3 regions of the Paenarthrobacter sp. NPDC090520 genome follow, and region 3 is predicted to be linked to each of the others. Evidence: predicted binding sites of a transcription regulator. Region 3 holds the regulator's gene; each other region holds the start of a gene.

The links. Region 3 encodes LexA, which represses DNA repair genes until DNA is damaged. Its sites were predicted from a motif close to TCGAACANNTGTTCGA; they were not measured.
Region 1: a site for LexA is predicted at 2,011-2,026, ahead of ACIQTZ_RS09655 (Y-family DNA polymerase). Genes of this name have one in related genera too.
Region 2: a site for LexA is predicted at 2,040-2,055, ahead of ACIQTZ_RS11980 (LexA family protein). Genes of this name have one in related genera too.

What each region holds. Positions count from the first base shown of each region.
Region 1 is NZ_JBIVXM010000006.1:117,611-121,886, reverse strand. It holds gene ACIQTZ_RS09660 (uroporphyrinogen-III synthase) at 1-617, shown strand, start outside; gene ACIQTZ_RS09655 (Y-family DNA polymerase) at 651-1,949, opposite strand; gene ACIQTZ_RS09650 (metalloregulator ArsR/SmtB family transcription factor) at 2,109-2,459, shown strand; gene ACIQTZ_RS09645 (aquaporin) at 2,456-3,160, shown strand; gene ACIQTZ_RS09640 (arsenate reductase ArsC) at 3,157-3,564, shown strand; gene ACIQTZ_RS09635 (molybdopterin-dependent oxidoreductase) at 3,726-4,276, shown strand, end outside.
Region 2 is NZ_JBIVXM010000008.1:93,812-98,087, reverse strand. It holds gene ACIQTZ_RS11995 (hypothetical protein) at 1-2, opposite strand, end outside; gene ACIQTZ_RS11990 (hypothetical protein) at 697-927, opposite strand; gene ACIQTZ_RS11985 (hypothetical protein) at 1,215-1,655, shown strand; gene ACIQTZ_RS11980 (LexA family protein) at 2,069-2,500, shown strand; gene ACIQTZ_RS11975 (Y-family DNA polymerase) at 2,493-3,791, shown strand; gene ACIQTZ_RS11970 (hypothetical protein) at 3,839-4,195, shown strand; gene ACIQTZ_RS11965 (hypothetical protein) at 4,192-4,276, shown strand, end outside.
Region 3 is NZ_JBIVXM010000015.1:79,339-83,614, reverse strand. It holds gene hisB (imidazoleglycerol-phosphate dehydratase HisB) at 1-213, opposite strand, end outside; gene ACIQTZ_RS17315 (histidinol-phosphate transaminase) at 278-1,405, opposite strand; gene ACIQTZ_RS17310 (LysM peptidoglycan-binding domain-containing protein) at 1,483-1,842, opposite strand; gene lexA (transcriptional repressor LexA) at 2,193-2,939, shown strand; gene ACIQTZ_RS17300 (ATP-dependent DNA helicase) at 3,038-4,276, opposite strand, start outside.

The DNA.
Region 1 (4,276 bases), on a different contig from region 3:
CCGGCGCGACGGTGCTGACCGTCACTCCTTACCGGTGGGTGAAACCTGACGGCGAGGACAAGCTGCCGCGCCTGATCGAAGCCGTGGTCGGCGGAAATCTGGACGTCCTGACGTTCACCAGCGCCCCGGCCGTGGATGCCATGTGGAGCACGGCGCACGAGATGGGCCTGTACCGCCAGCTCATCGAGGCCCTCAAGGGACCCGTGACTGTCGCGGCCGTGGGGCCGGTCACCGCCCAGCCACTGGTCGACGCCGGGCTGACGCCACTCATCCCGGACCGGTACCGCATGGGTGCCCTGATACGCCTGGTCACTGAGCACCTTTCCTTGAACCACGTGCGCCGCCTGGAGACCAGGAGCGCCACCATCGAGCTGCGTGGCCGTTGCCTGCGGATCAACGGTGAAGTGGTGGAATTGGCGCCTGCCCCGTTGCTGTTGCTGCGGGCCCTCTTGGGTGCCGGCGGCGCCGTGCTTTCCCGTGAAGCGTTGTCCGACCTGCTGGACCTCCGCGGTTCCGTGCACGCCTTGGACATGACGGTCAGCCGGCTGCGGTCCTCGCTGCCCGACGGCAAGCTCGTGGAGACCGTGGTGAAGCGCGGGTACCGCCTGCGGGCGTAGTCCTCTCTGCATCCCGCTGCGCCACCGTTCATTTCAGGCTGCCTTCACCAGGGGCAGTTCGTCCCAACGGGTGGTGTAGCGGGGGCTGAGCAGGCCCCGTTTCATGGACCAGTCCGGGCCGCCGCGGATGCCCGCATGCCCCAAGCCGATGGAGCCGCGGCCGTAGCGTTTGCTGACCTGTTCCAGGAGCGGCCCGATCCCCCGTTCCTCGTGGCGGTTCTCGAAGATCTCCAACGGTTTCTGGTTGCCCGTGGGCCGCAGGTCCGTGACCATGATCCCCGCCTTGGCGTACTTGGTCCCTTCCTGGAACTTGGGCACCAAGGCATGCGCGGCTTTGGTCAGGAGCACGGGATCCGACGTCGGCATGGGCAACCTGACGGTGACGGTGGGGAAGGATTTGTCGTTCGGGTTGTACACGGATGTTGCCGCGTAGGCCGTAAGCAGCTTGGCTTGGAGGTCGTGCTTCGCCAGGCGGGCACTGGCCATCTGGCCATAGACGCTGAGCACCTGCCGCAACTGCGCCGCCGTCGTAATCGGCGTCGAAAACGAGCGGGAGAAAATCAGCTGGTCCCGCCCGATCCGTTCCTCTTCCATGGGGATGCACGGCGTGCCCTGCAACTCCAGCACAGTACGCATCACCACGATCGAGAACTTGTCCCGGAGCTTCACGGGGTCCGCCCGCACCAAGTCCAGGATGGAGAAGATTCCGATGGCATTCAGCCTCTTGGTAAGCCGGGTGGCGATCCCCCAGATTTCGATGACGGACAGCCGTGCCATGAGCGCCTCTCGCTGATCGGCCGGCACGGAATCCCAGCGGCACACGCCATTGAACGCGGGATTGTGCTTGGCCCACTTATTGGCGAGCTTGGCGAGGGTCTTGGTGGGGGCGATGCCTACGCACACCGGAACGCCCACATGCTTGCGACACGCTTCCTTGATGGTCCGGCCCAGCTCCAGGAGGTTTTCCGGGCCGCCCTTGACCCCCAGGAACGCTTCATCGATGGAGTACACCTCCTGCCACGCCGAGTAGCGCCGCAAGAGTTCCATGACGCGCAGGCTGATATCTCCGTAGAGCTCGTAGTTGCTGGACATCGCTATGAGTCCCCACTCCTTGGCCCGCGGGGCGATCTTGAACCACGGGTCTCCTACGCCGATCCCGAGCTTCTTGGCCTCCGGTGACCGGGTCACCGCACAGCCGTCGTTGTTGGACAGGACGATCAGGGGTTTGCCCTCCAACGCTGGATTGAAGGCCCGCTCGGCTGATGCGTAGAAACAGTTGATGTCCACATGGGCGATCTCCTGCATCCGGCGCATGAGGGCTGGTTTGGACATCGGGCCCCCTTCCGGCGCTAGCAGATGACCCCGGCCTTCGGCTGGTTCAACACGGTATTTTTCGAACAAATATTCGAATGGTTCAACTGTACAGCGGGGCCACGACAAAGTAGCGGTCTTGTCTAAAACATAGATGAGTGTAAATATTTATAGGTGTCTATGTCTTTGGAACTGACCCCGGTTCAAGCGGTCGCCTGCTGCTCACCACTCGCCAGGGAGCCCCTGTCCGAAAGCGAAGCCGAGGGTGTCGCCCCGCTGTTGAAGGCACTGGCCGACCCCGTGCGGTTGCGGCTCATGTCCCTCGTTGCCTCCCATGAGGGCGGCGAGGCGTGCGTGTGCGACCTCAACGACGCCTTTGAGTTGTCGCAGCCCACCATCAGCCACCACCTGAAAGTGCTGCACGAGGTTGGGTTGCTGGATCGCGAGAAGCGTGGCGTGTGGGTTTACTACAAGGCCCGGACCGAGGCGTTGCAGAACCTGGCGGCACTGATCGGCGGGCAGGCCGGGTGAAGGATGTTCTGGCCCGGCGGGCCACGGCTGAGTTCATCGGCACTTCCCTGCTGGTGATGGCCGTGGTTGGGTCGGGCGTGATGGCCTCACGGCTGTCACCGAACGACGTCGGACTGCAGCTTTTGCAGAACAGCCTCGCCACCGGCGCCGCACTGCTCGCGCTGATCCTGGCACTCCAGCCGGTTTCGGCATCGTTCAACCCCGTGGTCACCCTGGTTGAACGGGTCCTCGGGGTCATCGATACCCGGACTGCGGCTGTGCTGGCCTCAGCACAGGTTCTTGGCGGTTTGTCCGGGACGGTCGCATCAAACCTGATGTTCGGGTTGGACGCGGTGTCCTTCGCTGCGCGTGACCGGTCCGGTCCGGGTCTGTGGCTGGCTGAAGTCATCGCTACCGCCGGGCTGCTGGTGGTGGTTTTCGGTTCCATCCGGTCCGGCAGGGCGGATCGGGTGGCGTTCGCCGTCGGCGGTTACATCGCAGCCGCCTACTGGTTCACCTCATCCACCAGCTTCGCCAACCCTGCAGTCACGATCGCCCGGACCATCACTGATACCTTCTCCGGGATCGCCCCAGCCTCCGCCCCGGGATTCATCCTGGCCCAACTCGCCGGCGGCGTTCTTGGGTTTGCCCTGGTCCGATTCCTCTACCCCATTCCCGGTGCTTCCGCGGATACCGCCGCTGACCGAAAAGTGCTCACGTGAGCAACAAGCCCTCTGTCCTGTTCGTCTGCGTCCACAATGCCGGCCGCTCCCAGATGGCCGCCGCCTACCTCACCACCCTTTCCGGCGGGGCCATTGAGGTCCGCTCTGCCGGCTCGCAGCCCGCCGAGCAGGTCAACCCGGCCGCCGTCGAAGCGATGGCCGAGGTGGGCATCGACATGTCAGCCGAGATCCCGAAAGTCCTCACCACCGAGGCTGTCCAGGACTCCGACGTCGTCATCACCATGGGCTGCGGCGACGAATGCCCCTACTTCCCCGGCAAACGCTACGAGGACTGGGGCCTCGAAGACCCGGCCGGAAAGGGCGTCGAATCCATTCGCCCGATCCGCGATGAAATTAAAGGCCGGGTGGAGTCGCTGATCGCTTCCCTGGATCGGCGCGCCTAACCGCTAATCAGCAGTTGCGGTTGAGAACTATTTACAAGACCGCAATCATCAAGCAAAGGATACGAATTATCCGAATCTGAGTATTGATACCACGGCAATTGTTGGTGGGATCGGGACTCAGGTGAGGAAGTAAATCGTTGGCTGCTGGTCATGGAAGTACCGTGAAGACGCTCTGCGGATACTGCGGTGTCGGCTGCGGCCTGGTTCTGGAGATCGGCAAGGATCCAAAGACGGGCGCAATCCGGGCGCTGAAGTCCACCGGCAACAAGGAGCATCCCACCAACTTCGGTCGGTTGTGCACGAAGGGCGCCACGACGGCGGACATGCTCGCCGCCCCTGGAAGGATGGAGAGCGCGTTCGTCCGGGCTTCCCGCGGCGAGGAACCACAGGCGATGGCCGTGGACCAAACCATCACCGAAACCGCGGCAAAGCTCCGCACGATCCTGGACGCGCATGGCCCGGATGCGATCTCCCTGTACGTCTCCGGGCAGATGTCCCTCGAGGCGCAGTACTTGGCGAACAAGCTGGCAAAGGGTTTCATCGGCACCAACCAGATCGAATCGAACTCCCGGCTGTGCATGGCCAGTGCGGGCTCGGGCTACAAGCTCTCGTTGGGCGCTGACGGCCCTCCGGGTTCGTACCAGGATTTCGACCAGGCCAACGTGTTCTTCGTGGCCGGGGCGAACATGGCGGATTGCCACCCGATCCTGTT
Region 2 (4,276 bases), on a different contig from region 3:
ATGGTTGTGTGTCCTTTGCAGAGGAGTGGGTGAGGGAGCGGCGTGACCTGAGCCAGCTGCTTGGTCTCTCCCCCGTTGTTTTTTGGTTGCTGGCAAGCTTGCTTGCTCGGCGGCCGACGGAGCCCTGTCTACCCTTCGGGCAAGGGACCGGAGTCTTCGAAAGGAAATAAGCGAAGCGCCGTCGAAGATTCCGTGCCCGCAGGCCCCGGAGCCTGCGGAGGGGCTAGACGGGGTGGAGCGGACGCCTACAATCCGAAGGACAGCAACCAGAAAACGTCGTAGACAAACAGGCCCGGGCACGGCGGAGCTCTGCGACGACGCGACCGGGCCCAACAGCCGGCCACGCAGTGGACGCCCGTTTCCCCGGTTCGCCCTGGCGGACCGCTCCCCTTCCTCGACTTAAGCCGGTGGCACGGCCGTGTAATTGACCCCGGGATCAACATGTTTGGTACGGACGTCAGAGCCGCGTTGGTAGGGTGGGCAGGTCCCGCCCTACCCCCAAGGGGCGGGATACCATGTTGCACGTTCCTGCTTGTGTCCTTGCGGAACGCTCGAAGAGCCAGCACCCTGCCGGGTGCTGGCTCTTCGTGTCCTTGGGGCAGGGCCTGGCTCGTGTGACTGGCTACCGTCGGCCTTTCACGGTTAGGGTGTGTGCTTTCGTGTCCGCGACCCCGAAGGGTGGGCGGAGGTTATGGTTCACAGGTGAGGAGCAGGATGTTCGGTTTCGCGGTCAAGGTGGAGAAGGACGACAAGAAGGCAGAACTGGAGATCCAGGGCTTCCACGACCAGGACAGTGTCGAAGAGTTCGCCCACGAGGTCCGGGAAACCCTGGTCGTCTGCCTGGAGGAGAACGAGGAGATCACCGGTTTCGAAGTCGGGGAACCGGGCCCCGATGGAGGAACGCCAGGACGTCCCGGAAGTGGACATCCAGGACTTCACCGACGAGCTCGTCATGCAGGTCATGACTCCCGCGCCGGACCATCGGGTCAAGGGTGAGTACCCGCTGCGGTTCGCCGTCGAGCACCCGATCGAGTACTAGGCCCCTCATCGGGCACCCACCGGACCAGCAACCCCGCCGTCGAGGCCCCGTCCTGGCGGCGGACGGTCATCCCGCGCGGACCGGGTGGGGGAATCATGTCCGGTGGTTGTCCGTTTCATCTGGTGACCTGCAATGCTGCGGCGTCACCAACGACAGGAAGGTTTGGGGACTGGCCATGACGTTGAATGAATTGCTCGCCCGGCTGCGTGCCGGGCATTTGATGGTCCGGAGCGCCCGGGAATGGGATGATCTGGCCACGGAACTGTCCCGCGCGTTCCAGGCCGGGGATGAGGAGCTCATCGAGCAGCTCCGTCCGCCGTTCCTGCAGTCCTGGCGGACCGTGACCCGGTATGTCCTGCAGGATGACTTCGACGCCGCAGGGATCAGCGTCTCCGACCCTTCCAGCGCTTGGGGCATCGCCGTCCTCGAATCCGGTGGCCGGAGTGTCGAGCCGCTGCTGGCCGCGCCAACCCATCGGGTTGGTGAGTCGATGGAGGCCCTTGATGGGTTCACGGTCCTGGGGTACGAGGAGACCCTGGCCGGCTACACCCATGATCTGGGACGCCTGCTCACGGCGGACGACGCACTCTCGGTAACCACTCCCCCGGCCGCCTGAACACACCACAACATCCCGGGCGTCCGGTCCGTTCTACTGCCGCCTACGGTGTCGGTGGTCTGGGGCGGGCGAAAGGCCGGACAGGCTTCAGTCTTTACCACTGTCCGGCCCTCGCGAGCGGGCGTCTCAGATGGCTGAGGGCAACTTGGGGGTCTTGCTTTCAGCCATGAACCCGCTGGCATCATTCAACTCCCCCGCACCCCCTTTGCACACGAGTAGTCAGTACTCGTTTTTCACCCTTTTCCGGTATCCACCCATCCCCCGCACCAACGCACCCCACTGGGGCTCCCCTCGCCGTGGCCGGGGCGCCCGCCGTGGGTTTCGCATCAGGTGCAAGTCGGGAAGCCCTGCTTATCTTGTCGGTGGGCACGCCTATAGTGGTATTCGAAAGTTTGTTCGAATAGAGGTGTGTCGTGGGCGTGATAGTTGGCCCCCGTGTGGTAGGTGCGGGTTTGTCTCCGGTGGTGGTGTTGGTGGCTCCGGTGGCGGTTGCTGCCGGGTACCCGTCCCCTGCCCAGGATTACTTTGACGGCCGGATCGACCTGAACGCGCACCTGGTCAAGGACGTCACGAGCACCTTCATCGTCCGCGTCACCGGTTCCTCGATGGAGGGCGCCGGGATCAGCGACGGCGACGAGCTGGTCGTGAACCGGGCCCTGGAACCGAAGGACGGTTCCGTCGTGGTGGCGGTCCTGGACGGGGAACTGACGATCAAACGGCTGAGGATCACCGCCACGGGCGTGGTCCTGCAGGCCGAAAACCCCAGCTTCCCGGACATCCACGTCGCGGCCCTGTCGGAACTGACCATCTGGGGCGTAGCGACGAGGTGCCTTCATTATGTCTAGGCCCGCGACCATGCGGCGGTTGCCGGAAATCGCCCACGTGGACGTCAACTGCTTTTATGCCTCCGCGGAACGGGCGTTCAACCCAGCGTTGGAGGGCCGGCCGGTGATCGTGCTCTCAAACAATGACGGGTGCGCGGTGACCCGCTCCCCCGAAGCCAAACGACTCGGGATCGGGCTCGGGGATCCGTGGTTCAAACTCAAACCACGGGCGAAGGAATGGGGCCTGGTGGCCCTGTCGAGCAACTACGAACTCTACGGGGACATCAGCTCCCGGGTGATGGAACTGCTGGGCCGGTACTCGGCCTGGCTGGAGGTGTACTCCCTCGACGAGGCCTTCCTCGGCGTCAAAGGCGACCCCGACCACCTCCTGCTACTGGGCAGGGAGATGAAGGCCGCGTGCCGGCGAAACGTCGGCGTTCCCGTCTGCGTCGGCATCGCCCCCACCAAGACCCTGGCCAAGCTCGCGAACAAGTGGGCGAAGAACAACCCCGCCTTCAACGGCGTCTGCCGGTGGGACTCCGTACCCGCCGAACAACGGGCAGCGTTAATGTCGCGGTTGTCGGTGATCGAGATCTGGGGCGTCGCCACACGGCTCACCAAACGGCTCAACGCGATCGGGATCTTCACGATCTCCGACCTGGCCCGCGCGGACCCGGTCGCGATCCGAGACAAGTTCTCCATTGTCATGATGCGCACCGTCCTGGAACTCCAAGGCACCCCCTGCATCCCCATGGAAGAAGAACGCATCGGCCGTGACCAGCTGATCTTCTCCCGATCCTTCTCCACCCCGATCACCACCGCCGCGGGATTGCGGCAGGTCATGAGCGTCTACGCCCAAATGGCCTCCGCCCGGCTCGCCAAACACACCCTGCAAGCCAAAGTGTTGACCGCGTTCGCCGCGACCTCGCACTTCAACCCGACCGAGAAATCCTTCCCCACCACCTGCGTCGTGCTTCCGGCCCCGACCGCGGACCCGGTCCTGCTCACCAAAGCAGCCCACGCCCTCCTCCCCCACCTCCACGACGGCGTGAAATACGTCAGGGCCGGGATCATGGTCACCGACCTGCGCCCCACCGGAAACCAAAAACCCCTGGAAATCTTCGAAAACCCGCACGAAGAACGCGGCATCGGCACCCTGTTGGAAGACGTAACCAAACGCTACGGCCGAGGGTCCATCGGACTCGGCCACGCCGGGATCCGCGGCGGACCCGACTGGACCATGAAACGCGACATGCTCTCCCCCAGATACACCACCCACTGGGACGAACTCCCCCTCGTCAAAGCCGCCTAAACCAGCCCCACCCCAGCACAACCGCTTCTTGTAAGGAGACAGCCCAGATGACCCTGGCACCCGAACACCCCCACAACACCCGACACCTGCCCCAAGTCGCTGTCCGGTTCAGCCCCGACGGCACACCCCTGGCCATCCGCCACAACGGGACGATCTGGATGGTCGACCCCGCCCTGCACACCAACCACTGGTACAGCCGCGACGCGTGGTGGGAAACCCGGGACCGTGCACCCCGGGGCACCGGCGACGTCGTCAGCGTCGAACACTGGCAATTCCAGGCACGTGCCGCCGGCAGTGATGACCTGGCCACGGTATGCCTTCGCCGGGAACCTTTGTCGGAGCAATGGCTGCTCGAATCCCTCAGCCACGACACCACCAGCCGGGTCGAGGAATCCTGGGCATGAACCACTCCCCAACCCTCGACCACGTCTGGGATCAAGTCCGGGCCGAATTCACCCTACCCACCCTCGACCAGGTCCGGGAAC
Region 3 (4,276 bases):
GATATGGGTGTCCCCCGTGGCCTTGACCGTCATGTCGATCAAGGAGTGCTTGCACAGCGCAGTCAGCATGTGGTCGTAGAACGGGACCGAGGTGCTGATGTCCGAGACACCCGAACCGTCCAGGTTGATCTCCACCAGGACAGAAGACTCACTGGTGGTGCGCTCCATGCGCGCGGTACGGGCAGCGGACGGCGTGGCGCCGGTTTCGCTCATCTGGGGAACGTCCTTAACACGAAAAGGGAAATGGATCTAGGGACAAGTCTAAGTGGGTGGCTTCTCAACCGAGCCGTGGAGCAACACCGGCCTCGCCGGCCAACAGCGCTTCAAGTGCTTCCAGGAACGCTGTGGTCTCCCGTTCGGTACCGGCAGTGACACGCAAGTGCCCGGGGATCCCAACATCGCGGATCAGTACTCCAGCATCCAGCAGGCCCTGCCAGATGGCTTGCGGGTTCTTCAAGCCACCAAAGAACACGTAATTGGAATCCGAGGCCGCCGGCTTGAGGCCCATCCGCAGCAATTCAGTGACGATGCGGTCACGCTGGACCTTAATGTCCTCGACGTCGGCCATCAGGGCCTCGCGGTGCTGCAGGGCTGCCAGGGCGGTCGCCTGCGTTACCGCCGAGAGGTGGTACGGCAGCCGGACCAGCCGGATGGCATCGGTGACCTCGGGCGCCGCAGCCATGTAGCCCAACCGCGCACCGGCAAGGGCGAAAGCCTTGCTCATGGTGCGGGAAACAATGAGCCGTTCGCGGCCCGGCAGCAAGGTCAGGGCACTGGGAGTGTTGTCGTGGGCGAATTCGTGGTAAGCCTCGTCCACGATCACGATCGCCTGGCTGGCCTCTCCTGCTTCATAGACAGCCTCCACGACGTCCAACCCAAGACCCGTTCCGGTGGGGTTGTTGGGCGAGCACAGGAAGACGATATTTGCGCCCGCCTCAGCCACCTGCGCAGCGGCGGACGCGGCATCCAAACTGAAATCCCCGCCACGAACACCACGGACGTACTCAGTGTCCGTGCCGCTGGCCAGGAGGGGGTACATGGAATACGTGGGAGGGAACCCAAGGGCCTTACGGCCGGGACCACCGAAAGCCTGGAGGATCTGCTGGAGAACCTCGTTGGATCCGTTGGCAGCCCAGATGTTCGCAGGACTGAGGCCGTGGCCCAGGAATTCCGCCAACGCCTCCCGCAATTCAGTGAACTCGCGGTCGGGGTAACGGTTCAGTCCGGTGGCCGCTGCGGCCACGGCTTCGGTGATCGCGGCCTGGACATCGGCGGGCACGCCATGGGTGTTCTCGTTGACGTTGAGCAGAATCGGAACGTCAAGCTGCGGTGCGCCGTAGGGGCTTAGTCCACGCAGGTTGGTCCGGAGGGGAAGTCGGTCGAGTCGCTCAAGCTGGTCAGTCACCCCACCAGTTTAAGGTGCGCCGGTGAGTGCCCTGTAACTGTGACGCCGGAGAGGATTCGCGCCACCGTCCGGATGGACTACTTGGCAGGAACAAACAATTGCTGACCGGGGGTGATGCGTCCGCCGCGGAGATCATTCAGCTGGATGATCTCCGTGATGACGTCCCGCGGGTCACGCTCGGGTGCGGCAGATCCTGCAATGCCCCACAGGGACTGACCGGGCTGCACGGTGACACTGACGGCGACTGGCGGTTGCAGTTGCGACGGGGAATCCGAGGCCTTGGCCGGCGAGTTCAGGAAGCCCGCAAACGTGAGCAGCGCGGCCACGAGCAACATGGCCGGGATGCCAAAGAAAACGATCCGCCCGCGCCGGGTGAGCCGGATGCGGGTGGGTACCGGCGCGTTGCGGAACTCGTGGAACGTTGTGACTGCGGACATGAGCTGAGCCCTTCTGAGCGATTGCCTGGTCCCGGGGAACCGGGACCCTGCTGCCAATACCTTGTGTTCGTTGGTCTCGCCGCGATATTCGAACACTTCCTTCGAACATCCCGGCTTCGATCCGGATTACTAGAACACATATTCGAACCTTGCTATGACATTTTTAGCACTTATCAACGAACGGTGTCGAGACTCGCTAGAACAAATGTTTGATAAACGCTGGTGCCTGGCCTACGTTTGAGGGAAGAAACAGGCACAAAAGCAGTGCATCAGGAGGGTCCGACATTTTTGACCCACATCCCGGCAGCACTCAGAACGCCGCCGGGCGGAACGGAAGGGCAATGGCGAACATGGCAGCGAAGGCCACAGGCGGCGGGGCACCCCTGCGGAGCCAACAGCCCACCAAAAGTCCCAAAAGCCTGACTGTCCGGCAGAAGAAGATCCTCGAGACCATCCAGCGCTCCGTCAATGACAACGGCTACCCGCCCAGCATGCGCGAAATCGGGGATACGGTCGGATTGGCCAGCCTCTCGAGCGTCACCCACCAGTTGTCCCAGCTGGAAAAACTCGGCTACCTCAGGAGGGACCCCAAGCGTCCTCGCGCCATGGAAGTCCTCATGCCACTGACCCTTGACGGTGGTGCCACCATCCCGGGAGTGGAAGCCCCCGCAACGTTGCGCAGTACCGGTGGCCTCGCCGTCACCGAGCTGGCAAGTGCCAGCGACACCGCGATGGTTCCCCTGGTGGGCCGCATCGCTGCCGGTGGCCCGATCCTGGCCGACCAGACCGTGGAGGACGTCCTGCCCCTCCCGCGGCAATTGGTGGGCCATGGCGAACTCTTCATGCTGAAGGTCGCCGGTGATTCCATGATCGATGCCGCCATCTGCGATGGCGACTGGGTTGTTGTCCGCCGGCAGAACGACGCCATCAACGGCGATATCGTGGCAGCCCTCCTGGACGACGAGGCCACGGTCAAAACATTCCGGCAGCGCGACGGCCACACCTGGCTCCTCCCCCAGAACACCCAGTACGAGCCCATCCTTGGCGATCAGGCCACCATCATGGGCAAAGTCGTGTCGGTGTTGCGCTCCCTTTAAGGGCCAGCCTCCAGAAAGTCTGTTCGAAGACCCGCGTCGGCACACACTGCTTCAGGGGAGCCCGCGCCAGCGGTGGCGGGCACCCCTGAGGAATCGTCTTATCGCCCGCTCCGGGCCAGCCTTTGCAAGGCGCCCTGGACGGTCTTCCGGTCGGTCGTGGCCCAGAAGGGCGGCAAGGCAGCCCGCAGGAAGCCGCCGTACCTTTCGGTGGAAAGCCTCGAGTCGAGTATCGCCACCACGCCCTTGTCTCCCGTAGACCGGATCAACCGGCCTGCTCCCTGCGCCAGGCGGATTGCGGCATGGGTCGCCGAGACGGCCATGAACCCGTTTCCACCGGACTGAGCCACAGCACGCGACCTTGCCGTCATCAAGGGATCATCGGGCCGTGGGAAGGGGATCCTGTCAATGACCACCAGGCGGCACGAGCCGCCCGGCACGTCCACCCCCTGCCACAGCGACATGGTGCCGAAAAGGCACGTATCGGGTTCGTCGGCGAACTGTTTCACCAGCGCTGCCATGGTGGATTCTCCTTGGCACAGGATGTCCACATCGAGCCGCAGCCGCATGGCATCCGCGGCCTCCTCGGCTGCCCGCCGGGAGGAAAACAGGCACAACGCTCCGCCGCCGGAGGCACGGATGAGGTCCTCAAGCTCGTCGAGGGCTTCGGGCGAGGTGCCGCGTCCGGGCTTGGGCAAGTGCTTGGCCACGTAGAGGACGCCCTGCTTCGGATAGTCAAAGGGCGATCCCACATCCAAGCCTGTCCAGCTGGGAGCTCCGTCCCCCAGCAGGCCCAGCCCGCCCGCGGCCGGCTCGAACGCCGACCCGATGGCCAGCGTGGCGGACGTCAGAACCACCGTGTGGCCCGCAAACAGCCCTTCCCGGAGGCGTCCGGCCACGCTCAGGGGAGCAATATTAATGAGTGCGGGAGCTGTTTCGTCAGGCGGCGAGTAGCCCTGCTGGGGATCGAAAGTGCTGTTCCTGGAGAACCACACCACTTCACGATTTTCCTTCGCGGCCAGCAACCGCTCCGATAGCTCCAGAATGAGCATGAGCCGCGAACGGGCCAACTGGCGTCCACCGTCCACGGCGTTCGACGAATCCGTTTTCGAATCGGACAGGGCGGCCCTGGTGGCGTCCCGGAGCTGGTCCAGGCAATCAAGTTGTTCGTCATTGAGGCCGTTGGGCACCAAGCCGCTTGGAACACCAACCAGGGCCATGTCCAACCTGTCCGCGGCCGCGTTCAGGGCATCGACGGTGATGGCCGTGTGCTTGCGTGCGCTTGAGGCCGCAGCATGGATCATGGCCACGGACAACTGGCCGGACACGGCTCCCGTGAC